2 regions of the Micromonospora marincola genome follow, and region 1 is predicted to be linked to the other one. Evidence: riboswitches for the same ligand, from Rfam matches in the RefSeq annotation. Region 1 holds a riboswitch; the other holds the start of a gene.
What was found. Region 1 has a riboswitch for cobalamin ahead of SM450_RS19115 (acyl-CoA thioesterase). Riboswitches for the same ligand answer to the same signal wherever they lie in the genome.
Positions count from the first base shown of each region.

Region 1 (4,474 bases):
TCCCGATCGGCTACACGCTTTTCGCCGTGGCGTTGGGCGTCTTCGCCGGCACCGTCTGGAAGCGGATGCTGCCCGCCATGGGCATCACCCTCGCCGGGTTCATCGGCGTACGAGCGGCGGTGGCGCTCCTGGGCCGGCCGCACTACCAGCCCGCCCGTACCCAGACCTTCCCGATCGAGAGGGAGGGACCCCCGGAGATCAGCCGGGGGGACTGGATCCTCGCCCAGGGCGTCCGCAACCCGGACGGGACGATGATCGCGGAGGACACCCGCATCCAGTGCCCGCCGGGCGGCAAGGGCCCGGACGGTCGGGTCTGTGGCGCCGAGCTGGGCCTCCAACCGGGCGCGTACAACTGGCAGCTGTACCAGCCGGCGGACCGGTTCTGGCTGTTCCAGGGCATCGAGACGGGCATCTTCGTCGCCCTCGCCCTGCTGCTGCTCTACCTGGCTGTGCGCCGGGTCCGCCGGATCGCGTAGGCGGGGACCTCGGATCGTGGACAGCGACGGGTGCTCGTCGGGGCGCGGGGGCCTCGGCGATCACCTGTCAGCCACACCCTCCGGGGTCAGCGAGAGCCAGGACGCCAGGTCGCCGTGTACGGCGCGGCTCACCTGCGGGGTGAAGGGCACGTCTTCTTGGACGGCGTGCACGGTGAATGTGCCGCGCCGGCGGTCGGCCGTGGCGTCCACCTTTCCGACCAGCCGTGTCGCCACCTCGGCCAGCGCTGCCAGGGTGCGAAGTCGGACCGCTCACTCACGCTGACCGCACGGCGCCACTGGTGAGAACGACACTCAGGTAGTCGGCGTGAGCGCCGCCCCACCAGGTGACGGCAGGTCAGCCAACGGCCAGCCGGAGGCCGAGTGCGATGAACGCGACCGCGCAGAGCCGGTTGATCCGCCGCGACCACCGCCGGTCGGCCAACCGGCGGGCGAGCCGGCCGGCGCCCGCGCCGAGGGTGACGTCCACGGCGAGCTGCACGGTGACGAACAGGGCGCCGAGCAGGACGAGCTGCGCCGTGGCGTCACCGGCGGCCGGGTCGACGAACTGCGGCAGGAACGCCACGCTGAACAGGATCATCTTGGGGTTGAGCAGGTTCGTCACCAGGCCGCGCAGAAACGCCCGACGGGGCGACGCGCCACGGTCCGGACCGGTGACGGCCACCGGATCGCGGTGGCGCGCGGCCCGGACACCCAACACGATCAGGTACGCGGCGCCGGCCCATCGGATCGCCGTGAACAACGTCGGCGACGCGCTGACCACGGTGGCCAGTCCCCCGACCACCGCCGCGACGTGCACGGCCTCCCCCGCGGCGACGCCCAGCGCGGCGACGACGCCCGACCGGGCGCCGTAGCCTGTGGCGTTGGCCAGCACGAACATCATGTCCGGACCGGGGGTGACCATGAGGACGGCGATCGCGGCGAGGTAGCCGGCGAGGGTCGCCACGGACAGTCCGAGCATCGCTCAGCCCTCCCCGGCGCCGTCGAGCAACGCCCGCCGTAGCGACAGCCGGTGCTCCCGCCGGATCCGCGCCTCCCGGTAGCGCCGCCGGTCACCGTCGGTCTCCGGCAACAGCGGCGGAACGGCGCGGGGGTCGCCGTGGTCGTCGACGGCCACCATCACCAGGTGCGCCGTCGCCACGTCGACCGGCGGCACCGCCCGGTCCCACCGGTCCGCGCTGACCTTCACCGCCACCTCCATCGAGCTGCGGCCGGCCCAGGTGATCCGGGCGTCGACGTGGACCACGTCGCCCACCCGGACCGCGCGCAGGAACGCGGTCTCGTCGATGGCGGCGGTGACCGCCGGGCCATCGGAGTGGCGCGCGGCGACCACCCCGGCGACCGAGTCGATCAGGTTGAGGATCCGGCCGCCGTGCACCGTACCCATCAGGTTGGTGTGGTGCTGGTCCATGATCTGCGACAGGGTCAGGTGCGACGCCGACGGTGGTCGGCCGGCGAGCGTGATGGTGTCGGGCACTGTGCGGGTCCGTCCTCGATGCAGCGGACCGCCGACCGGAGGGCGCGCGTCGAGGACACGCCGACGGATCGCGTACGACGTGTCACCCGCCCGGCCCACCCGCGAGGTCGACGGCAGCGCGCACCGGTGGTGCGCGCGGCGCGGGCAGGTCTTCGGACTCGCGGGCATGACCGGTCTCGGTCACCTACTTGCCGTCGCTTCCCAGGCCGGTGGCCCAGTGCTTCGTTGACGGCGGTCGTTCCCACTCACCGCTGCGGGGCAGTCCCGGACTTCCACCGGGTTCCCTCTTACGACACCCGGCCGTCGCCGACCGGATGAACCAGCGCTGCCGCCATCGTAGCCAGTCGTCCGAACGCGGCCCGTGTGGCAGGTCGGGGCGGGTGACGCCAGTCTCGTCGCGTCCTGATCGGTGCCGTCGAGGTGTCCCGCGACTCGGACACGCCGCCCACCCTCCGCACCGTCGGCGTACGATCATGCGCGGTGCTGGTTCGCCTTCCCGCCTCGGCGGGTGGGCGTCGTAAGAGGGAACCCGGTGCGAGACCGGGACTGCCCCGCAGCGGTGAGTGGGAACGACCGCCGTCATCGAAGCACTGGACCGCAGGGTCCGGGAAGCGACGGCCAGTAGGCGACCTCGTGTCATGCCCGCGAGTCCGAAGACCTGCCAGCGCCGCGTGCACCGTCCGGTGCGCGCCGTCGGCGGCCTCTCGGGAGGGCCAGGGCGGAAAGCCGGTACGCCCGTCGTATCCGCTTCTCCCTCCCGAGAGGTCGCCAGGCACCTCGAGGGAAGGACCACCCGTGACAACCTCATTCGGCCAGAGCACCGTGCTCGGCTACCCGCGCATCGGCGCGCGCCGCGAGCTGAAGAAGGCGGTCGAGGCATACTGGGCCGGCACGCTCGACGCCGCCGGCCTGCACGAGACCGCCGCCGAGCTACGGGCGCAGGTGTGGCGGACGCTGCGCGACGCCCGCCTGGACGCGATCCCGTCGAACACCTTCTCCTACTACGACCAGATGCTCGACACCGCCGTCGCCCTCGGCGCCGTTCCCCACCGGTTCGCCCGCCTCGGTCTCGACGAACTCGACACCTACTTCGCGATGGCCCGCGGCGTCGACGCCGAACCGGCGCTGGAGCTGACCAAGTGGTTCGACACCAACTACCACTACCTGGTACCGGAGATCGACCCCGACACCCGCTTCGCCGCCCACCCCGCCAAGGCGCTGAGCGAGTACGCCGAGGCCCGCGCCCTCGGCATCACCACCCGCCCGGTGCTGATCGGCCCGGCCACGTTCCTGCTGCTGGCCAAGGGTGCCGACCCGTTCGCCCGGCTCGACGACCTGGTCGACACCTACGCCGGCATCCTCACCGCGCTCGCCGGGGCGGGTGTGCCGTGGGTGCAGCTCGACGAGCCCGCCTACGTCGCCGACCGCACCGCGGCCGAGATCGACGGTCTCCACCGCGCCTACCGGCGCCTCGGTGACCTGCCGAACCGGCCGCGGATCTTCGTCGCCACCTACTTCGGTGACCTCGCCGACGCCCTCCCGGCGCTGCTCGACACCCCGGTCGACGCCGTCGGGGTCGACCTCGTCGCCGGTCCGGGGAACCTCGAACGGCTGACCGGTGCCGGCCCCCTGGGCGGGAAGACGATCGTCGCCGGCCTCGTCGACGGCCGCAACATCTGGCGTACCGATCTGCGGGCCGCCGTCGCCGCCGGAGCCACCGTCGCCGCGCTGGCCGACCACGTCGCGGTGTCCACGTCCTGCTCCCTGCTGCACGTCCCGGTCGACCTGAGCGCGGAGACCCGCCTGGACCCTCGGCTGTCCGAACGGCTCGCGTTCGCCCGGCAGAAGCTCGACGAAGTCGTCCTGCTCGGGCGCGCATTGCGCGACGGCACCACCGCCGTGCCGGCACCACTGCCGGCCACACCGGCGTCCTGGCGGCGCGACGAGATCCGCGGACGCCTCGCCGCGCTGCGCCCCGAGCACCGGCGGCGCGGCGACTACTCCGACCGGGCCGCCCGCCAGCAGCGCCGCCTCGGCCTGCCCGCGCTGCCCACCACCACGATCGGCTCCTTCCCTCAGACCCCCGAGCTGCGCGCGGCACGCGCCGCCCACCGGGCCGGCACCCTCGACGACGCCGGCTACACCGCGCGGATACGCGCCGAGGTCGCCCACGTCATCCGCCTGCAGGAGAGCCTGGGCCTGGACGTCCTCGTGCACGGCGAGCCGGAACGCAACGACATGGTCCAGTACTTCGCCGAGCAGCTCGACGGGTTCGCCGCCACCGACCACGGCTGGGTGCAGTCCTACGGCACCCGCTGCGTACGCCCACCCGTCATCCACGGCGACGTCGCCCGCCGGGCGCCGATGACCGTCGCCTGGTCCACCTACGCCCAATCCCTGACCAGCAAACCGGTCAAGGGCATGCTCACCGGCCCGGTCACCATCCTCGCCTGGTCCTTCGTCCGCGACGACCAGCCGCTCGCCGACACCGCCGACCAGGTCG
Region 1 is NZ_JAXCFT010000008.1:161,053-165,526, reverse strand. It holds gene SM450_RS19130 (ABC transporter permease) at 1-476, shown strand, start outside; gene SM450_RS19125 (hypothetical protein) at 537-710, opposite strand; gene SM450_RS19120 (LysE family translocator) at 832-1,455, opposite strand; gene SM450_RS19115 (acyl-CoA thioesterase) at 1,459-1,971, opposite strand; cobalamin riboswitch at 2,098-2,310, opposite strand; cobalamin riboswitch at 2,439-2,651, shown strand; gene metE (5-methyltetrahydropteroyltriglutamate--homocysteine S-methyltransferase) at 2,767-4,474, shown strand, end outside.

Region 2 (4,474 bases), on a different contig from region 1:
GGTACAACGCGTTCCTGGCCGCCACCGCCCGTGGCGGTGACCGGAACTGATCGGGACATCTGCGGGAACTTCCGCCCGGCGCGGGCCGACCATCCACTCGGGAGACCGCAGGCGCGCACCACGGCACGGCTCGACGGGCAGCGGGCCGGCCCGTACCCCAATTCCCTTTTCCCGATCGGAGTTGCCCTGATGTCCGTGACCGAACTGCCCGGCGACCGCCCGCCGGACTCCCCCACCAGCCCGGCCGGTCCCGTCCGGCCGGCGCGCCGATCCGCGGCGGTGGCGCTGCTGACCCGCCTGCACTTCTACGCCGGCGTCCTGGTCGCGCCGTTCCTGCTGGTCGCCGCGCTCACCGGGCTGGCCTACACGCTCACCCCGCAGCTCGACGACGCGCTCTACGGCGACAAGCTCACCGTCTCGACCGTCGGCGGGCAGCCCCGGCCGCTCGCCGAGCAGATCGCCGCCGCCCGCGCCGCGCACCCCGACGGCACGCTCACCGAAGTGCAGCCCGGCGACGGCGACCGGACCACACGCGTGGTCTTCGCCCGGGACGACCTCGGCGACCGGCAGCACACCGTCTACGTCGACCCGTACACCGCTCGGGTGTCCGGCCGGTTGACCACCTGGTTCGGCTCGACGCCGGCCACGACGTGGCTCGACGACCTGCACCGCAACCTGCACCTGGGCGCGGTCGGGCGGCACTACTCGGAGATCGCGGCGAGCTGGCTGTGGGTGCTGGCGCTCGGCGGCGTGGTGCTGTGGTGGCGCCGGCGCGCGGCGGGCCGGACCCGGGCCCGGCACCTGCTCGTGCCCGACCTGTCCGCCGCTCGGGGCGTGCGCCGCACCCGGGGCTGGCACGCCACCACAGGCGTGTGGCTCGCCGTCGGCCTGCTCTTCCTCTCCGCCACCGGCCTGACCTGGTCCCGCTACGCCGGGGCGAACTTCGGCGCCGGGCTGGACGCGCTGCGGGCCGGCACCCCGGAGATCTCCACCGCGCTGGCCGGCGCGCCGCCGGCCAGCGGCGGCGGCGAGCACCAGCACGGCGGGTCGGCCACCGCCACGGCGACGGACCCGGCGACCTACGACCTGGTGCTCGGCGGCGCCCGCGCCGCCGGCCTGTCCGGCCCGGTCGCGATCACCCCGCCCGGCGAGGCCGGCGCCGCGTGGACGGTCGCCCAGACCGACGACAGGTGGCCGGTCGGGTACGACCGGGTCGCGGTCGATCCGGCCACCGGGACGGTGACCGCGCGCAGCGACTTCGCCGACTGGCCGGCGCTGGCGAAGCTCAGCAAGCTCGGCATCCAGGCGCACATGGGCCGGCTGTTCGGGCCGGTGAACCAGATCCTGCTCGCCGCGCTCGCGCTCGGCCTGCTCTGCGTCGTCGTCTGGGGTTACCGGATGTGGTGGCAGCGCCGCCCCACCCGCGCCGACCGTCGGGCGCCGCTCGGCGCGCCGCCGGCCCGCGGGGCGGTACGCGGGCTGCCGTGGTGGGCGCTGCTGGCCGGCGTGCCGGTCGTGCTGGCGCTCGGCTGGGCGCTGCCCTGGTTCGGTGGCACGCTGCTCGGCTTCCTCGTGGTCGACGCGGTGGTCGGGTGGCGCCGGCGTCGCCGCCGCCCGGCCGTCCCGGTCTCGCCCGCACCGGCCGGCGGTTGACCCGCGCCGGGGTGTTAAGCGGGGGCCCCGCCTATACCGGAGGCGTTAAGCGGGGCCCCTTCCTTCGGGCCTTCGCGGTCGAGGTGCAGGCGCAGCAGCAGCCAGCCCAGCGACACGCCGCCGATGAACAGGTAGGCGGCCTGCGTGCCGACCGTGTCCCAGCAGGTGTGCAGCGCGACCGCGGCGGCGAAGGTCAGCAGGAACGCGGCCAGCCGGCGACCACCTGGCGCGGCGGCGAGGGCGAACAGCGCGCCCGCGGTCAGGCCGGTCCAGGACAGGTGCGCGGCCGGCGCGGTGAGGCCGCGGACCAGCAGCGTCTGCTCGACGGCGCCGAGGTTGCCCTGCGACCCGACGAGCGCGGTGAACGCGTATCCCATCGTCTCCAGGGCGGCGAAGCCGGCGCCGGAGGCCACCCCGATCACCAGCCCGTCGGCCGGCGTCCGGTGCCGCCGCCACAGCAGCAGGATGCCGGCCGGCACGATCAGCTTCGCCGTCTCCTCGATCAGGCCGACGAACACCATCGGCAGCACGCCGAGCCGGTGCAGGGTGTCGTACTCCAGCCAGCCGGCGGCGACCACGCCGATCACTCCACCGAGGAACGCGGCGACGCCGACGACCGAGCCGGGAACCCGCCAGCGCCCCGAGCGGCCCTCGGCGAAGGTCAGGAACGTGGCCGGCGCGATGGCGGCGCCGAGCACGATCAGCGCGGGCACGAAATTGATGTTCCGGGTGCCGATCAGAGTTTCCAGCACCAGCAGGAACAGCCCCACACCGACAAGCAGGACCGCGACCCAAGCCCAGCGACGCCCCAGATTCGCCATGCGGCCGAGTATCGCCGGTGCGTCCCCCGAACGCCATCCGCCGATGCCGATCCACGTCCGACACGCGCCCGACGCCGGCTCCATCGATCATGAGGTTGACGGCGGCCTGTGTCCGGATTGTCGCCGACAACTTCATGATCGCCCAATGCGGGGGGTGAGAGGCAGCCGACACGCCGGGGGCGACATGTGGTGTTGCGTGAAGACGGCTACCGCCATATATGGTGGTCGCGTAGCTGGTTCGGCCGCGCCTTCGGGTGTGGTCGAGGCAAGAGGGAACCCGGTGCGAGTCCGGGACTGCCCCGCAGCGGTGAGTGGGAACGACCGCCGTCATCAGCACTGGGCCACCGGCCTGGGAAGCGACGGCCAGTAGGCGACCGAACCCCGGTCCGGCCCGCGAGTCCGAAGACCTGCCAGCACGCCGTGCGCTGCCGCGCGCGGCGGTCGAAGGTCGCGTGGGACGACCGACGCCAGCAGCCGGGCCGGCCGTCGCGCCGCGCCCGTTGGCGTTCTCCCGCCGTCCGAGGCCATCGGAGTGACAGCGAGGAGAGGTCATGACGGTCGTGCGGGAGAGCCCCCCGGAGCAGCGCCGGCTGGCGATGCGGGTCCGCAAGCGGGACGGCGACACCGAGCCGGTCGATGTCAACCGGATCGTGCGGGCGGTCGAACGCTGGGTCGCCGACCTGGACGAGGTGGACCCGTTGCGGGTGGCCACCAGGACGATAAGCGGGCTCTACGACGGGGCGAGCACCGCCGAGCTGGACCGGTTGTCGATCCAGACCGCGGCGGAGCTGATCGGCGAGGAGCCGCAGTACTCGAAGCTCGCCGCCCGGCTGCTGGCCGCGTACGTGCACGAGGAGGTCCGCGGGCAGCAGGTGGCGAGCTTCAGCCAGTCGATCAGGTACGGGCACGGCCTCGGGCTGGTCGGCGACGACACCGCCGCGTTCGTGGCCCGCCACGCCGGCGAACTTGACGACGCCGTGGACCCCTCCGGTGACCTGCGCTTCGAATACTTCGGACTGCGTACGGTGGCGGACCGCTACCTGCTGCGGCACCCGGAGTCGCGGCTGGTGGTGGAGACGCCGCAGTACTGGCTGCTGCGGGTGGCCTGTGGCCTGTCCCACACGCCCGCCGAGGCGGTCGGCCTCTACCGGCTGATGTCCAGCCTGGCGTACCTGCCCAGCTCCCCCACGCTGTTCAACTCCGGCACCCGGCACACCCAGATGTCGTCGTGCTTCCTGGTGGACTCGCCGCGCGACGAGCTGGACTCGATCTACGAGCGCTACCACCAGGTCGCGAAGCTGTCGAAGTTCTCCGGCGGCATCGGCATCGCCTGGTCCCGGGTACGCGGCCGGGGCGCCCTGATCCGGGGCACGAACGGACGGTCGAACGGCATCGTGCCGTTCCTCAAGACGCTCGACGCCGGGGTCGCGGCGGTCAACCAGGGCGGCCGGCGCAAGGGCGCGGCCTGCGTCTACCTGGAACCGTGGCACCCGGACGTGGAGGAGTTCCTGGAACTGCGGGACAACACCGGCGAGGAGTCCCGGCGTACGCACAACCTCAACCTGGCCAACTGGATCCCGGACGAGTTCATGCGCCGGGTCGAGGCCGACGGCGACTGGTCGCTCATCGACCCGTCCGACGCGCCGGAGCTGCCCGACCTGTACGGGGAGGCGTTCGACGCCGCGTACCGGGCGGCGGAGAAGAAGGCGGTTCGCACGGTGAAGGCCCGGGACCTGTACGGGCGGATGATGCGCACGCTCGCGCAGACCGGCAACGGCTGGATGACGTTCAAGGACGCCGCGAACCGGATGTCCAACCAGACCGGCGAGCCGGGGAACGTGATCCACCTGTCCAACCTGTGCACCGAGATCCTGGAGGTCAACGACGACGCCGAGACGGCGGTGTGCAACCTCGGCTCGGTAAACCTCGGCGCGCACGTCACCGCCGAGGGCGTCGACTGGGAGCGGCTGCGGGCCACGGTACGCACGGCGGTGGTCTTC
Region 2 is NZ_JAXCFT010000013.1:88,862-93,335, reverse strand. It holds gene SM450_RS23475 (bifunctional copper resistance protein CopD/cytochrome c oxidase assembly protein) at 1-50, shown strand, start outside; gene SM450_RS23470 (PepSY-associated TM helix domain-containing protein) at 190-1,653, shown strand; gene SM450_RS23465 (PrsW family intramembrane metalloprotease) at 1,668-2,474, opposite strand; cobalamin riboswitch at 2,692-2,903, shown strand; gene SM450_RS23460 (ribonucleoside-diphosphate reductase subunit alpha) at 3,026-4,474, shown strand, end outside.
Region 2: another riboswitch for cobalamin. It lies ahead of SM450_RS23460 (ribonucleoside-diphosphate reductase subunit alpha); the one in region 1 lies ahead of SM450_RS19115 (acyl-CoA thioesterase).